DNA from 3 places in the Cohnella candida genome. Region 1 is predicted to be linked to each of the others. Evidence: riboswitches for the same ligand, from Rfam matches in the RefSeq annotation. Region 1 holds a riboswitch; each other region holds the start of a gene.

Region 1 (5,785 bases):
TGTTCATGGAACATGTGGATGCCGTTTGTGTTAATATTAAGGAAAACGATATCCGTCGTGCCATTCTATCGGTTTGGGAGTGTACAGCTTTGGGCCACAAGTTCTATGCGTATGGAATCACGCCGATCGTTACCGTATTCATCGCTGCCGCCTCCATCCTGCTCGACAAAACGCCCATGATCATTCCCATGCTCGTTTCGGGCCTCTTGTTCATGCTTACCGCCACTTTGAAATCGCGTTACGGAGTGCTCCGATACTGCCAACCGGTTACGCTCGGCCTTTTTCATTACTTCACCCATCTCAATTGGACGGAAATCCTGTACCTCATTCTCATCAGCTTAGTCGTACGGAAACACCATCGATCCTACGTCTCATTCTTGTTCACCGGCATTCTAGTGCTGGAATACACCGTCATTCGGTTAACCTATATGCCTCATACGACGTATAACATGGTCGTTTCGTTATTCGATTTCCTCGCCGTTTACCTGGTCGTGGTCGTCTTTCAATATTTCCTTCATTCCGAGCAGCTCGCGAAACGCCTGCAGGAGCAAACGAATTATTTGACGACCCATGATCCGCTGACCGGCTTGCTGAACTACGACTGCTTCCTCAAGGCGATCCAAGACCTCGTCGACCAGGACCGCGAGTTCGCTCTCATCACCCTGGATCTGCAGGATTTCAAATCTTACCATACGCCGAACATCCATAACGGCAACGAAATCATGATCAATATGTCTTCGAAATTGAAGAAGACGTTTAAGGATTCGCTCGCCATGTCCCGTTATGCGGGAGACCGCTTCGCCGTCGCCGTCCCCCAAAAGGACAACCTCCTCGCCGAAGTCGACCGTCTCATGGATAGCAACCATTTCGGTTTTTTCGTGACCTATGCCGTTTCGAATTACCCGCAGGAAGCCGCCACGGCCGCCGTCCTCATCTCGATGGCCGAGGACCGCCTGTTCCAGAACAAACGCAACGGTTGGCTGCTGCGTGAGGAAATCCGCTTCCAAGAAGAAAAGCTGAGAATGGTGGGAGAGCTTGCCGCGGGCATGGCTCATGAAATCCGGAATCCGCTGACCACGATCAAAGGCTTCATGCAAATTTCCAAAAACAACGATTATACGATGAAGCCCTGGTTCGACCTGGTCATGAGCGAAATTACGCGGATGAGCGAGTTGACGGCCGAATTTCTTCAATTCGCGAAGCCGCATATCAGCAACATGAAACCGGAACTGGTCCAAAGCTGCATCGACAGGGTTCTCTATTTAACGGAGTCCGAAGCCGCCCTTTTGGGCCATCTGATCCACCACGAACGGTCGGACGAGCCCCTGCAGGTTTTGGTAGACAAAGACAAATTGGTTCAAGTGCTGCTCAACTTGATCCGCAACTCCTTCGAAGCCATGAAGGAATCGGGTTCGGTTCATATCCGGCTGCGCGGCGACACGAAGCATTGTTTCATCGAGATCGAAGATACGGGCAGCGGCATGACGCAGGAACAGATGGAAAAGATTTTTACGCCGTTCTTCACGACGAAGGAAAGCGGCACGGGGCTCGGACTCTCGATCTGCAAAAAAATCATTCAAGACCACGGCGGATCGCTGGACGCTCGAAGCGTACTGGACCAAGGCTCCTCATTTACGGTCAAATTGCCTCTACTCACCGAGATGCCCGTTCAGGCGGATGCGGATGACAATACGCAAAAAACCGATCAGGGGATTTCCCTGATCGGTCGTTAAGCTTCGCTGCCGGCTAAACCGTCTGTTTGCGAGGAGGAAATTCCGGCAGTGCGTTCACCGAGACGACCGCTTCCGTGCGTTTAACCGGCTTCTTCCAGTAACGTTCGTTCCCCGGCAGGTCGTCGAACCATGCGGCTTCGGGAGGGCAATCGAGCACCATGAACTTGCCGTACTCTCCGTCGCGGGATTGGTGATATTTTAAATACGCTTTGCCGCCCTCGATGGCCAGGATTTCGATTTTTCCCGATGTATGGCTCATCGACAGCCGGACGCGCTTGCCCAATCCGGAAGTGTACGACTTCGCTTTCTCCACGATCTCATACACTTCCGCCAGCGGAAGGACGAACGCCCGATTGCCGGCGACAGGGCGATTCACGAAAAAATAGTACGGCGTAACGCCCGCCCACGACAACCGGTCAAGCAGTTCCCCCAACACGCGCGGATCGTCGTTAATTCCTCTCAGCACGGGAGTTTGGTTCACGACGATGGCACCGGCCCGATGAAGCGCGTCGAAACCCCGAACCGCCTCCTTCGTGATTTCTCTCGGATGGTTAATATGCGCCATGACGTAAATCCGCTTCTCCGGCGTGGAATGAACACGGATCGTCTCGAGCAGCTCCTCGTCCTCGTAAATCCGCATCGGATTGAAAACCGGCAGCTTGGACCCGAGCCGGATGATCTTCACGTGCTCGATCTCCCTCAGCCTCTCGAAGATCGCCTTCAGCTTCGGCGTCCCCAGAATCAAGCTGTCTCCGCCCGTCAGCAGGACATTGCTGATCTCCGGGTGTTCCGCGATATACTTCAGCCCCGGCTCCACGTCCGTCACAGCCTCGTTCACATCGTTGCGAAACAGCCTTTTTCGGAAGCAGTACCGGCAATAAGCCCCGCATACTTCCGACACGATCAGCAACGCCGTGGAACGGTATTTATGCTGGCAGCCCGGTACGACGTAATTCGTATCCTCGTCCGAAGCATCCCATCTGCCGTATTCGCTCAGTTCGTCCGCATTTGGAATCACCAATTTGCGAATCGGGTCCGACGGATCCTCCCAATCGATCAAATCCAAATAATAATCGTTCACCCGGAAAACGAATTTGTCCGTTATTCGCTTCAGCAGCTCTCTTTCATGCTCCGGGATTTGCCGGATTCTGGCCAGATCGGTGATATACTTGGGCTTCGCCATACGACTCCCTCCTTCAAAATAGGGTGGATTGCCTTTATTTGAAGGGTCCTCGGCAAATGAAAAAGACCCGCTGTACGGGTCGAAAGACAGACGCGGTGAAGCCGCGCCTGAAGATGCCTGACCCATCCAAAGCTGACGAGGTTAGCTGACGGACTCGGGATAGATGGTTCCCTACGGTCCTGAACGCGGACCGATTCGCCCCAAAAAATTGGTTCCCCCGCTTCCCGGCTCTTGCCGGAAACTAAGCTGTTCAATATGGAGTTGAGAAAGTTGACAACCGAATTATTTCCACTATAACAAAGACTTTCCAATCTGACAACTCATTTTTATATTGAAGTTGTTTGTAAAAATTTTCTTCCTCGCCCGTTGGATCCCATCAAGGTTCGACCAGTTTCCGAATGGCGCCGGTGATCGCTTCGGCATTCCAGTCCACGATAAGATCCGCGTTTTCTTTGACCAGCAGCGAGGTTTTCGCCGAGCCGTAGCGTTCGACCGCAATCAACGGTTTGCGAAGCTCCTCTTTACAGGCGATCAGCTCTTTGTTGATCCATCGACTGTAAGACGGATAAACGCCGCACAGCAAAATCACGGCATCGCAAAATTTCATTTTGCTTTTGATCAACTCGTACAGTTTCCGTTCTTCCATCGCAGCATGAACCGGATGATGAGGAGAGATGGAATACGACTGATACCGGAACGCCTCCTCGGCGTCCATAAAAGATTTGAGTTCCCGAACGGAATGATTATGATTCCAGGTATGGCTTAAATACAGTTTATAGGTGCGTTCCCGTTCCCGATCGTTTGACACGGCCTCGCTACACCTCGCGGATATGGCTTGTAAAACAAAGAAGAGCCCTCGTGAACAGGCTCAACTACCCTCATGATATCAAAACCGAACCACACTGACAACCTATTAACCGTTTAAAAGTTGTTTGTAAAACAATGCAATAAAAAACCGCCCCACGGGCGGTTCGTGCTTTAGAGGAACGAGGTCAAGCTTCCTTGCGCGGTTGGTTGATGAACTGCTCGGTTTTTTGATACGTTTTTTCGTCCCCGACGACGACCAGCACGTCGCTTTCCCGGATCACGACATGGGGTCCGGGCGAGATCGATACGCCCGTTCCCCGTCGCAAGGCGATAATGGTCGCCCCCGTGTTTTGCCAGAATTGCAAATCGGCGATCGTCTTGCCCACGGTGTGGGAGGACTCACGGACCTCGATTTCGACGGGATGATAAGGCTTCAGATTCTGAAGGCGATCCGAGGCTTCAATGATCTCGGACAGCAGGGAATCGAATTTCCGGTCAATCTCTCTCTTTTGCCGAAGAAGCAGCTGCAGATCCTGCTTCAGGGAATACACGGATTTCAGGTAATGGTTTTTCGTAACGTACTCGCTTGCTTTCTGTTCCGAAAGAACGACGTTTTCCTTCCCTTGGGAGACGGAAACGATATTCTCGTCCTTGAGCAGGCCGATCGCTTTGCGAATCGTCTCTGGAGAAACGTGATACTGCCCCGCGAGCAGGGATCTTCCCGAAATTTTGCTGCCGACCGGAAATTCTCCGCTGACGATCCGGTGAGCGAGATCGAGCGCGATCGATTTATAACCGGCCGTTTCCGTGGTGTCTGCCATTTGGCTGTCTCTTCCCCTTATTCTCGACGAGTGACGACATTCCCATAATAGCCCAAGCATACGGCTTTTCAACGTTTATGTAAACGGGTCTTGCCTATGTTTTCGGCCCCTTCGTATTCGACGACAAACAAGGGCGCGGATCCGAGTGACCCGTGCCCTTGTTTGTTTGGAACCCCGCTACTTGATTTCGAGAAGCTTGTATTGAATGGTGCCCATCGGAGCATTGACTTCAATGACGTCGCCGACTTTCCTGCCCATGAGTTGAGTCCCCAGCGGGCTCATGTAGGAAATTCTGTTTTCCGCCGCATTCGCTTCGGCCGTGCCGACAATCCGGTATTCCACGGTTTCTTCGAATTCGACGTCATACAAGACGGCAACCGAACCTACGTTGATTTTATCGGCTCTCGCGCTTCCCGGGTCCACGACTTGGGCCACTTTCAACATGCGCTCCAGCTGCAGAATCCGGGTTTCCATGAACGCCTGATCGTCCTTTGCCGAATGGTACTCGCTGTTTTCCTTCAGGTCGCCGTAACTGATCGCCACTTTCAGCCTCTCCGCAAGTTCCCTACGTTTCACTGTCTTCAGCTCGTGGAGCTCCTCTTTCAGTTTCTGTAAGCCCTCCGGCGTCAAAATGACTTCTTCGTTGCTCATCGTTCAAACTCCCCATTTTTTAGCGTTAGATCCCATTTTACCTTAATGTCTCGAGAATCCCTAGTAAAAGAAAAAACCTGACAATCGCTCAAAAACGATCATCAGGCCGACATTTCATTCACCCGCGGTGAATTTTCTTTTCAAGATCCCCGATCAGCGACCGATCCTGCGTGACTCCGATGAGGCATTGGGTCGTATCGCTTCCGCCCGGCGGCAAAATGAAAGCTTCGCCGTCCGTGTGTTTCTGGGACATGCGGTTCGGCCTCGTTCGGCAAGGCTCCAGCGCGAACATGAATCCGTATTCGGAGATTTCCTTGGCAATCAGCGAACGAGGGAAGGCGGACAGCGGCCGGATCACGTATCCGGCGGCGTCTCCGGAAGCGTTCACGACCATTTCGGCGGCGAATCCCGCCCGCTGCGGCATCGCCTCCACATAATCGCGCAGCTCCGCCCGTTCCTCCAAGCCGCGTACGGCTTCCGGAACGTATTGGTAGCAGCGGATGGGCGAGAGGCCTTCCGAGATCGGAGGAATCCGCAGCGGATCCTCTTCCGGCGGGGCGTTATCCCTCAGCAGCATCGCCTCCGAGGAT
Region 2 (5,785 bases), 1.6 Mb from region 1:
CGCCTTTATTTGGACCCGCTTCATAAGGACTTGAAAGACCGCTACCTGCACGCGGCCAAATCGTCGCTCTCCAAGCTGGCCTCCTGGTACGGGGAATATCCCTATTCGACGCTGTCCGTGGTCGTGCCCCCCGCGGGAGGCGCCGGAGCCGGCGGCATGGAATACCCGACGCTCGTCACCGCCGCAGCCGCCAAGAGCGCCAGTCCGGGTTACGAGCTGGAGCGGACCCTCGTTCACGAAATCGCGCACCAATATTGGTACGGCATGGCTGCCTCCAACGAGTTCGAAGAGGCTTGGCTGGATGAGGGCTTCACCTCCTACTCCGAAGACAAGCTGATGTCCGCCATTTACGGCGTTTCGCCGAACACGGCCGTGGAAGGAAGCTACCTCACCGATCCCGAACCGCTGCACCAGTTCGCCTGGCACTACGGCAAACCGGACGGCTACGCGGATAACGTGTACCTGCGGGCCAAACTCGTGCTGACGGCCATGGAGCGGCAGGTCGGAGAGAAGACGATGAACAAAATCCTGCGCGCCTATTTCCAGAAATACCGGTTCAAACACCCGTCCACGGCGGATTTTCAAAAGGTGGCCGAAAACGTGACGAAGCTCAAATGGAACGATTTCTTCGGCGCTTACGTGTACCGCGGGGAGACGGCCGACTTCTCCATCGAATCGATCGATTCCCACAAAACCGAGCAGGGCGGCTATCGCACCTTGGTGACGCTCAAGCGCAAAGGAGGCAGCCCGCAGCCGGTCACTCTCGCGCTTGGCTACGCGGACGGCCGGACGGAACGCAGACAGTGGGACGGAGCGCAGAACCAGACCCAATTGCAGCTCGATTCGGCATCCCCGCTGCTCTATGCGGCCGTGGACCCGAACCTGTCGGTCGTCCTGGACAACCGGCGCTACAACAACTTCCTGAAGGCGGAAGTCCCCTCCAAGGAACGGGTCAAATGGACGACCGGCGTCGCCCAGGCGCTGGAAAGCTTCTTCAGCACATTCGCATGGTGAGGTGAGCGCCGCATGAGAAGATGGCTCGGCAAGGGATGGGACATGACGGTCCGGCATAAGTATGTAGGGGTTCTCTTATTTCTGTATCGCTTATTGTGGGGATTCTTCCTGTTCCGGCTGGTAGACTCCGTGGTGACGCCCGTGCTCGCGCGGTATCCCGACCTTCACCCGAACGCGAACGCGATTCCGCTGTTCCTGATCGAAGCGGAATTCCGGCTGCTTCGGACCGATTTGCTCGACCCGCTTCTCTGGCTGCTGGCAGGCTTGCTGCTGTTCCGGATGATCGTCTCTCCCTTGATCAACGCCGGCCTCTATTACTCCTTCCGCCATTCGGAAGAAGAGAAGAGCGGCACCCGCATGCTCGCCGGCATCCGGCAAGCGTGGAAACCGGTCGTGCTGCTCTACTGGCTGGAGAACGCCCTCGCGCTGCTTCCCGCCGTCTGGCTGCTGCCGATGGCCAAGGACCGGTTCTTCAGCGCCGGCTCTCCCGGAAGCTGGATCCGGGAGCTGCTACCCTATGCGGCGGGATGGCTCATCTGGGGCTTCGTCGTCCACGTGCTGTTCCAATGCCTTCAATTCGGCGCCGTCAGCCGCGAAGGCTTCGGCAAAGCACTGATGCAAGCCCTGTCCCGGGCGTTGCCGCTTCTGGCCGTCTCGCTGGCGATGGCCGGCATCGGCGCCGCCGCATCCGCAGCCGTGTCGTCCGTCTCTCTCCTCTGGTCGGGTTTTATCGCCGTGGCGCTTCACCAAGCTTTCCACTTCGTGCGCACCCTGCTGTCCCTCTGGACCGCCGCCTCCCAATTCGCGGTCTGGAGGGGAAACGAGTAAGCCTGTTTTTTCCGTCCGTCTCATGCCCGAAGTCCCGGTCGTCATTCGACAATTCCTGCCCGGGAAATCCCCGTCCGTAAGCCGCTCCGGCGCTTGCGGGCGGGGGTTGCGCGTTTTACGGGCAACTAAAAAACCGCCTTGAAAGGAGGTTCAAAGAGTCGATTGGGAGGCAAAGATTAAGGAATTCTAATCCTTGGGGAGCAGGAAGTCCGCCGCAAAAAGCGAATATTTAGGGCTGTGTGAAAAAATTGCCGAATTCCCGTGCACCGGGAAACGGGGGAACCATTACGGGTGAATTGGCCTCGCAACACAGTGGCCATAGGGAACCTTCAACCGAACCCTCCAGCTAACCTCGTAGGCATCGGAAGGGGACACCCAGTCTTGCGTAAAGTTTCCGTTTTGCTGCTTTCTCTTGCTTTTTTGCTTGCCTTCCAAGTCGGAAGCGCGTTTGCTGACTCCAAGCTGGACGACACGATCGGCAAAGTGATCGGCGTCGATTACGACTACGGAGGAACGACCACGGGCGGATTCGACTGCTCCGGATTTACCGGATACGTCTTCAAGAAGCTCGGGATCACGCTTCCGCGCAGCTCGAAGGAACAGTTCCAACGCGGCAAAAAAGTGGCTCGCGCCGATCTTCGCGCGGGCGACCTGGTATTCTTCAACACGAGCGGTCATGGTGTTTCGCACGTAGGAATCTACGTTGGCGACGGCAAATTCGCCCACGCTTCCTTTACCCGCGGGGTAACGATCGACTCTTTGTCGGCGGATTACTACGTGAAACGCTACATCGGAGCACGCCGCGTGATGGATACCGACACTTATCAGGAAGTCGCCACCGATCCGGACGTCGCCGCGGGAGCGGACGACGAATCCGCCGCTGGATGACTTGGCTGAACCGAGGACGAAGGCCCGCTCAAGCGGGTCTTCGTTTTTTATTACCACCGCGCGGAATCAGTCAAACAAGTCTCCGAAAACGTCCAGTACGCTCTTTTTCTTTTTGTAGTGTTTCGGATGTCCCTGCGGGTGGCTCCCGTAATACGGTTGGCGGCTTTGCTGCTGCGGATAAGGCGGCTGCTGTTGCGGCGGATATTGGGACGGATCGTTCCGGCGGTCCGAGTCCGCATAATACCACTCGTTGTAATCCTGACGCACCTCGCGCACGTCCGTCATCAGCTTCTCCAATTCCCCCCGATCCAGCCAAACCCCTTTGCATGTCGGGCAGACGTCGATCAGGATGCCGTTCTTCTCAACCTCTCTCAGGCGCGAATTGTCGCATACCGGGCAATTCATGCTCTTCAACCTCCTTTAAATTCAGGTTTGCCCTCATTCCATACGGCCGAACGGCCATGCGGTTCCGCGCTCCCCCTCCCTAAATTTTCCCTAAAATCTCATAACATTTCCTTATTTCCCTAGGAAATGGATTCCACTTGGAAGATAATAGAGTCGAATCATAGAGAAACAAGGAAAAGAAATGGGAGGAGTGGGGAAATTGAATCGCTACCGTTGGACCCGTTACGTCTTTCCGTTCGCGTTGACGGCAAGCCTGTTGGCCGGCTGCAGCTTCGGAGACGCCGGCGCCGAGAAGCGCGCGGAACCCGTCACGCTGAAGGTCATGTACTATGACGAAAGGTCGTTTTTCGACCAGTACGGCATGCTCTTCTCCGCCCTGCATCCCGAGGTGGAGATCGAAGTCGTCAACACGCAGAGCATCAAGCACGAGCCGGGCAAGGACATGGAAGCCGAGACGCGGAAGTTCATCGAAGAGCAGAAGCCGGACATCGTCATGCTCTCCGCGGACCAGTACACGAAAATGGCGAACGAAGGCAAACTGCTCGAGCTGGAAACCCAAGTGCAGGAGAAAAGCTTCGACCAGGCGGGACTGATGCCCGGCATGCTGGACTACCTGAAGGAGCTGAGCGGCGGCAAGCTTTACGGACTCGTCCCGAACTTCTACAGCCAAGCGATCTTCTACAATAAGGACATGTTCCAAAAGTACGGCGTCGAACTGCCCAAGGACCAGATGAGCTGGGACGACTTGTTCCGCTTGGCGGCGATGTTCCCGACGACAGGCTCCAAAGACGATCGCGTGTACGGCCTCAAAATGGGATACTCCGCGACCGATCTGTATCAGCTCGGCAACATGATCGGCCTGACGAAAAACCTCAACATCGTCGACGCCGGCGCCAAAAACGTCACCGTGAACACCGACGCTTGGAAGAAAACGTACGAAACCGCGCTTAACGCCTGGAAGTCAGGCGCCCTCTATACGGAGGATCCCAACCAGATGAGCGACGGGCCCATGCAGTATGAGGACTACTTGCTCCGCGATCCGTTCATCGGCGGCAAAGTCGCGATGACGTTCGAGGGCACTTATTTAATGGATCAGATCAAACAAGCGCAGAACGTCGTCAAAGACAAAGCCGTGAAAAATTGGGACATCGTCACGATGCCGGTCGACCCGGGCAATCCCGAATACAGCCCGTACGTCTCCTTCAACAACATTTTCGCGATATCCGCCAAATCGGCGCAGTCGAAGGCGGCCTGGACGTTCCTACAGTATATTCACGGCGACGAATTCGCCCGCGTCACTTCCAAGCGGCAAATGGGCAACATGCCCGTCCGCACCCAGTACCTGTCGGACAAAGAAGGCCACCATTTCGAGGCTTTCTACAAGCTGAAGCCGATTCAGCCGGCCATGTACAAAAATTACGAAGCGGTTCCCGGAGACTTCATGAACAACTTCCAAGGCATGGCCCAGCAGGAATTATCCGCGGCGGCCGACGGAAAGGTTTCCGTGTCCGAGGCGCTCGACAGCCTGCAAACGAAAGCCGAGGAAGCCCTGCTGCTGGCGAAACAACAGAAAGATACCGCCAAACCGGGCGAAACGGCGACGACGGAATCAGGCGGTTAAATGACAAGCGGGCAGGTTCGCTTCACGCGATCCTGCCCGCTTTGCATTTCCTTATACGTCGCCGCCGGACGGTATATCTTCCGGTGCCTTTTTCCGCCCTTTGCCGTCGGACAAATGGTACGAGACCCTGATCACCCCAGGAATCGCCCGCAGTTCGTCCAGCACGTTCAGATGCTTTTCCAGCATCATGTTCTTCACCCGGAGATGAACCTGAATCGCCGCACCTTCCTGGCCGCCGACGCCCTTCTCCGCGGACAAATCCTCGATCGTCGCCCCGATCGCCGCGACCTTCGCCATCACCGATTGCACGCTTCCGCCGGATTCCCGCATCGTAACGGTCAGGTCCGCCATTCTCCGCTTCCTGCTGAATACTTTCTCCAGTTTGTTCAGCACGAACAGGCAGACCAGGGACAAGAAGGCCGTGAGCAGCGCCCCGTAATAGAAACCCGCTCCGACCGCCAGGCCCAAAGCCGCCACGACCCACAGCGACGCGGCCGTCGTCAGGCCCGAAATCGAATTGCCGTTGCGCAGGATCGTCCCCGCGCCGAGAAAACCGATGCCGCTGATGACCTGCGCCGCAAGCCTTGCAGGGTCAGCCCGGACGTTCGGCTCCCCCATGAAGACGCTGAACCCGTACAGAGACAACAGCATGATCAGCGCCGAGCCGAGACAGACGAGGATGTGCGTGCGGAAACCGGCCGAGTGCTGCCCGAACTCCCGCTCCAGACCGATCAAACCTCCGACCACGAGCGCGAACAGGATGCGCAGGGTCAATTCCCAGTGACTGATTTGCCATACGGCGGGATTGGACATTCGATCACCCTCCCTGCTCTATTCCCGAAGGGGAACGCTGATTCTGTGACGGTCCCTGAAATAGACGATCTCCCGGTATCCCGTATCCCAAGCCAGCTGCGCGGCCTCATCCAGCATCGTCCCGATATCGTCCGGGAAGTGCGCATCCGAGCTGAGCGTAATCGGCACCCCGTGCGCGTGCAGCTTAGCGAGCAGAGACGGGCTCGGGCACGCCTC
Region 3 (5,785 bases), 2.4 Mb from region 1:
CTCCCACGGCGGAAAGGTAAGTAAAGAGTGCCATGCCCGCGAGAACGATGAAATTGGTGATGAGGATCGCATGGATCGCCGAGCTGTCCGCATTCTGCCCTTCTTGGAGCAGACCCGCGCGGAAGGCGGGCTGCATGTTCAGATAGAAACTGGTATACATCGCCAGAAACGCAACGGCCAAGCCGATGCCGCGCCGGAATGTCGTATATTCCCTTCGGGACGCGGAGTAGATGATCGCCATGATCAGCAAAACCAGTTGGGGAACGACGAAGCCTAAGGCGTTCAGCTTCACGGCTAATTTCGTCTGCCCGGCCATGTAGTCCGTGAAGCTTTGCGGGATCCGGATCTCGTACGAGACTTTGCCGTCGCGCCACGGGGGAACGGCTGAGGAAGCGGCGTTGAAGCCGGACGGAGCCGCAACCTTCAGTGCGAGACGGGCATCCGACAAGCCGGCTTTACGGGATAGAAAGGTATAGGTACCGGAAACGTCCGCGGGCTCGCCGTTCCATTCCCAATCCCCCGGTTTTTCTCCCCAGAATGCCGCGTAGGCCAAGGCGCGTTCGGCCCCGGATTTCGGATCCTCGTTCGCGGCGGCCGATGCGGCGGCACGGCTGTCCTGCCACCCGACGAGTTGCCCGGTTTCCATCTGAAGATAAAGCGTTAATCGTTCCTCTCCATACCGAAGATCGGCCCGATAGACGTCTGTCGGATGCCGGTCGGACCATTCCTTTTTATACTCATCCAGCAGCCCGTATTTCGAGAAATAGCCGACCGTGTCGCTGTCGGAGAGATGGGTAAGATCCAAGCCCGTCGGTTCTCCGGCGATGCCGAACCGTTCGGCGGCTATTTTCACGGCGGCTTGCTCGGCCGCCCCGCGGCTTAACGCGTTCCCTGCGTCGCGGTTCCAAAGAAGGGGGAATACTTGAATGAAGAGAAATACGACGAGTCCGATTCCTGCCGCCCATCCCCATAACGGGTTTGCGGACTTTTGCCCGATTCGGCGCAAAATCACCGCTCCTTTAACGAAAGCCTGTCAAGTAAACGCATACAGCAAGCGTAGCATATTCGAAACCTTGAATTCCAATGAAAAAGCATCGATTTTCGAAGTGAGACGAAGATAATGGCACGATAATGCATGCGCGCATCTTCTTCATCCGGAACGGATTCCGTTTTATCGCTGCATTTGCCCGGATTGGCCGAAATTTGCTGTTGTCGCGTTTTGAGGGAAGGACTATAATGCGAAAGTACGCTTGTTAACCGGATATTTTACAATAAAATAGTCAAACAGCCGAATTTCAATGGATGAAAACGGGGGAACCAACCATGCCGCGGAACGACCCAGCGGCTACCCGGGGTGAATTCGACCGCGCCAGCCGCGGAACGATAGGGCAGCCTGTTCGAGCCCGAACCCGTCAGCTAACCTCGCAGGCTGCACGGAACAGGACTCGCATGCGCGTTATGAGCATTGGGGTTCCAATGCTTTTTTTGTTGCCCGGAATACCGGCTAAGCAACGATTCAGGACCATCTACCCGAGGTGACTTCTTTGTTCAGCAAACTTTACCGGATGCTCGTCGCGTCGCCGCCGAAGCTGCTCGTGCTCGGCTTCGCTTTGATCATCCTTGTCGGCGCCGAGCTGCTGACGCTGCCGATCGCATCCGCCGCCGGTCACTCGACCCGTTGGATCGACGCGCTGTTCACGGCGACGTCGGCGACTTGCGTGACCGGCTTGGTCGTCGTCGATACCGGCACTTATTATTCGACTTTCGGCCAGCTCGTGATTCTCTCGCTCATCCAGATCGGCGGCCTCGGCTTCATGACGATGGCGACCCTGTTCGCGGTTTTCCTGAAACGGCGGATTTCGCTGAAGGAAAGGCTGGTGCTGCAGGAAGCGCTCAACCAGTCCAGCATCGAAGGCATCGTCCGTCTCGTCCGCAAGGTGCTCTTCTATACCTTATGCATCGAAGCGGCGGGAGCAGTATCGTTTACCTTGCGGTTCATGTTTGACATGTCTCCCGGGCGTGCGCTGTACTACGGTATTTTCCATGCGGTCTCCTTTTTCAACAACGCGGGTTTCGATATCATGGGGCACTTCCGGAGCTTCACGATGTACGTTGGGGACCCGGTGATGAACTTGACGGCCGCTCTGTTGATCTTCCTTGGCGGTATCGGCTTCGTCGTATTGGCCGACCTGGTGGAATACAGGACGAAGCGAAAGCTGTCGCTGCACTCGAAAGTCGCCCTCAGCATGTCGGGGCTGCTGATCGCGGCCGGCGCGGTCATCATCTTCATCTTCGAATACACGAACAGCCTGACGATGGGGCCTCTCAGTTTCGGCGAGAAAGTTTTGGCGGCGTTTTTCCAATCGGTCTCTCCGCGTACGGCGGGCGTCAATACGGTGGATCTCGCTTCTCTCCGGCAGGCGACCCAATTCATCCTGATCGTGCTGATGTTTATCGGAGCTTCTCCGGGCTCGACGGGCGGCGGGATCAAAACGACGACTTTCGCGGCGCTGATCGGGGCCGTGAACACGATGATCCGGGGCAAGGAAGACGTCGTCATGTTCAATTATCGTCTGGCGAAAGAACGCGTCTACAAGGCGCTTACCGTGACGCTGTTCGCTTTGGCGCTCGTCATGGTCGCCACGATGGTGCTGTCCACGACGGAAGACCATCAATTCCTGATGATCCTGTTCGAAGTGACGTCGGCGTTCGGCACGGTCGGTCTTACGATGGGGCTGACGCCGGAATTGACGCTGGTCGGCAAAATCATCATCATCCTCATGATGTTCATCGGCAGGCTGGGGCCGCTGACGCTCTCGTACGCGATCGCGCCGAAGCCCGGCCGCGTGCTCTACCGCAATGCCGAAGGCAAAATCATCATCGGTTGACATTCAAAGGAGAAGAAACGATTCCATGAAATTGAACCAATTCGTCATCATCGGGCTGGGCCGGTTCGGCTCCAGCTTGGGCCGCGAGCTCGTCCAGCTCGGCTATGAAGTGCTCGGCGTCGACCGGGACGAGGAGAAAGTGGACGAAATGAGCAACGTGCTCACCCATGCGGTGGTGGCGGACGGTACGGACGAAGAGGTGCTTCGTTCCGTGGGCGTCCGGAACTTCGATTGCGGCGTGGTCGCGATCGGAGACGATATCCAGGCGAGCATTCTGGCCGCGATTCTGCTGAAGGACCTGGGCGTCAAAAAAGTCGTCGGGAAAGCGGTGAACGAGCTGCACGGGCGGGTGCTCGAGAAAATCGGCGTCGACCGCGTCGTTTACCCGGAGCGGGACATGGGCATTCGCGTCGCGCATCAGCTCGTGTCGCCGAATCTGCTCGATTACATCGAGCTGTCCAAAAACTATACGATCGCGGAGCTTGGCGTGCCGAAGTGCCTGTCCGGCAAAAGCCTGTCCGATATCAACCCGCGCGGCCGGTTCGGCTGCAGCGTCGTGGCGATCAACAAGCCGAAGGGCATGATCATCGCGCCGGTCGCCGACGACATCCTGTCGGAGAACGACGTCATGGTGGTCATCGGCACGAACCGGCAAATCGAAGAGTTCCAGGACTCGATCGAGAAATAGCGGCGCGGAATTCCGTTTACAGAGGTCGGATTCATCCCTTATACTGATGAGGTAACTTCATAAAATCGTTTCAACCGGTGGAGCCTGTCATTGACGGGCTCTTTTTGTCTTTTTCAGGGGAGGAAATCATTCATGGAACAACCCGCAATCATCGCTGTCTGCATTTTTCTCGCCATCTACGCACTGATCATTTCGGAGAAAATCCATCGCACGATCGTTGCCATGATCGGCGCGGTGTTGATGGTCGTCCTCGGCATCGTCGACCAGGAAACCGCTTTGCACCACATCGATTTCAATACGCTCGGCCTGCTCGTCGGGATGATGGTGATCGTCGCCATAACGGCCGACACGGGCGTGTTTAAATACGTCGCCGTATGGGCCGCCAAGAAAGCCGGGGGCAAACCCGTCCGGATCCTGATCGCCTTATGCCTGATCACCGCGATCGGTTCCGCCTTCCTCGACAACGTCACGACGATTCTGCTCATGGTTCCGGTCACGTTCAGCATGACGAGGCAGCTCCGGGTATCCCCGATGCCGTATCTCATAACCCAAATTCTGGCCTCGAACGTAGGGGGAACGGCTACCTTGATCGGAGATCCGCCGAATATCATGATCGGCAGCGAGGTCAAGGAACTTTCTTTCTCGGCCTTCATCGTCAATTTGGCCCCCATCGCGGCGATCATCATGCTGGTTTATGTCCCTCTTTTCATTCTGATGTTCCGCAAACGGCTGCAAACACAGCCCGAACATATCCGCAATCTGATGGAGATGGACGAAAAAGAGCTGATCCGCGATCGCGTCCTGCTGGCGAAAAGCTTGTCCGTGCTCGGCCTCACGATTCTCGGTTTCTTCCTGCACCAAACGTTTCACTTGGAATCCGCCACGGTCGCGCTCGCGGGCGCGTTCCTCCTGCTTCTGCTCACCGGGGAGCATGCCATGGAACACGCGCTCGGCAAAGTGGAATGGACGACGATTTTCTTTTTCGTCGGTTTGTTCGTTTTGGTGTCCGCCTTGGTGGAGACGGGCGTCATCGCCAAACTCGCGGAGCAGGCCGTCGAGTGGACCGGCGGAAATTTGACGGCTTCATCCATGCTGATCCTATGGCTCAGCGCGATCGCATCGGCTTTCCTGGACAACATTCCGTTCGTGGCCACGATGATTCCGATGATTCAGGAGATGGGGAACATGGGGGTCTCCAACCTGGAGCCGCTCTGGTGGAGCCTTGCGCTCGGGGCATGCTTAGGCGGTAACGGAACGCTCGTCGGGGCCAGCGCGAATCTTATCGCGGCAGGTCTGTCGGCCAAGGAAGGCCATCCGATCCGGTTCCTCGAATACATGAAAATCGGCTTCCCGCTCATGTTGCTTTCCGTCGTGCTTGCCAGCGCTTATGTCTATTTGCGTTACCTCGTCTAACAATCTCCCCAGCGGTGAATGATTCTTTTCGTTTCCGCCGACCCTAAGGAAAGAACCGGAAAAGGCGTCGGAGAGGAGGGCCGCGATTGGATAGGTACCGTTGCATACGGAGGGTGGCGGCGCTTCTCTGCGCGTGCGTGCTTGTTGCGGCGATGGCCCGTTCCGAAGCTTTCGCCGAGCAGGGAAGCGGGAAGCCGAAAAAAATGCCTTGGGCGGAAATGCAAAAGCGCTACAAAGGCGTGTTCGTGCTGTCCGCTCCCCGCGAAGTTAGGAAAGTCGCGCTCACGTTTGACGACGTTCCGGATCCCCGTTATACGCCGTACGTGCTGGACGTTTTGAAAAGGAAGGGCGTTCACGCGACTTTCTTCGTGGTGGGGACAAGAGCGGGCAAACATCCGAACCTCGTGCGGCGGATCCACCGGGAAGGGCACGCCGTCGGCAACCATTCGTATTCTCATCCCGACTTTTCCAAGACTCCTCTGCTTAAAGCCCAAGAACAGATCCGCAGGACCGAGGATCGCCTGCAGTGGCTGCTCGGCTTCCGGCCGCGGCTGTTCCGTCCGCCGTACGGGGAAATCCTGCCGAAGCAGTTGGAATGGGCAAAAACCGCCGGCTATACCGTCGTCAACTGGGACGTGGATTCTTCCGATTGGCGCCAGCTCAAGTCGGGCGAAGTGTTCCGGAACGTGACGACGGCGGTGCGCCCGGGTTCCGTAATCCTGATGCACGCTGGAGGCGGGGAGGGCCAGAACCTCTCGGGCACGGTAGAAGCGCTTCCGAGGATCATCGATTGGCT

What was found. A riboswitch is a leader RNA that binds a small molecule or an ion and turns the genes downstream of it on or off. The one in region 1 is predicted to bind cyclic di-AMP.
Region 2: it holds a riboswitch for cyclic di-AMP, as region 1 does, so the genes downstream of both, EAV92_RS20235 (C40 family peptidase) here and EAV92_RS12895 (KamA family radical SAM protein) in region 1, are expected to answer to the same signal.
Region 3: it holds a riboswitch for cyclic di-AMP, as region 1 does, so the genes downstream of both, EAV92_RS01615 (TrkH family potassium uptake protein) here and EAV92_RS12895 (KamA family radical SAM protein) in region 1, are expected to answer to the same signal.

Annotation. Positions count from the first base shown of each region.
Region 1 covers NZ_CP033433.1:2,767,218-2,773,002, forward strand. The annotation lists gene EAV92_RS12890 (ATP-binding protein) at 90-1,733, shown strand; gene EAV92_RS12895 (KamA family radical SAM protein) at 1,747-2,916, opposite strand; cyclic di-AMP (ydaO/yuaA leader) riboswitch at 3,032-3,174, opposite strand; gene EAV92_RS12900 (TIR domain-containing protein) at 3,293-3,724, opposite strand; gene EAV92_RS12905 (GntR family transcriptional regulator) at 3,909-4,544, opposite strand; gene greA (transcription elongation factor GreA) at 4,722-5,195, opposite strand; gene EAV92_RS12915 (DUF4432 family protein) at 5,314-5,785, opposite strand, start outside.
Region 2 covers NZ_CP033433.1:4,374,332-4,380,116, reverse strand. The annotation lists gene EAV92_RS20245 (M1 family metallopeptidase) at 1-1,014, shown strand, start outside; gene EAV92_RS20240 (hypothetical protein) at 1,027-1,842, shown strand; cyclic di-AMP (ydaO/yuaA leader) riboswitch at 2,082-2,218, shown strand; gene EAV92_RS20235 (C40 family peptidase) at 2,224-2,730, shown strand; gene EAV92_RS20230 (TFIIB-type zinc ribbon-containing protein) at 2,797-3,135, opposite strand; gene EAV92_RS20225 (ABC transporter substrate-binding protein) at 3,335-4,756, shown strand; gene EAV92_RS20220 (MgtC/SapB family protein) at 4,808-5,569, opposite strand; gene EAV92_RS20215 (histidinol-phosphatase HisJ family protein) at 5,588-5,785, opposite strand, start outside.
Region 3 covers NZ_CP033433.1:329,942-335,726, forward strand. The annotation lists gene EAV92_RS01610 (CPBP family glutamic-type intramembrane protease) at 1-1,006, opposite strand, end outside; cyclic di-AMP (ydaO/yuaA leader) riboswitch at 1,277-1,446, shown strand; gene EAV92_RS01615 (TrkH family potassium uptake protein) at 1,566-2,888, shown strand; gene EAV92_RS01620 (potassium channel family protein) at 2,914-3,576, shown strand; gene EAV92_RS01625 (ArsB/NhaD family transporter) at 3,709-4,989, shown strand; gene EAV92_RS01630 (polysaccharide deacetylase family protein) at 5,076-5,785, shown strand, end outside.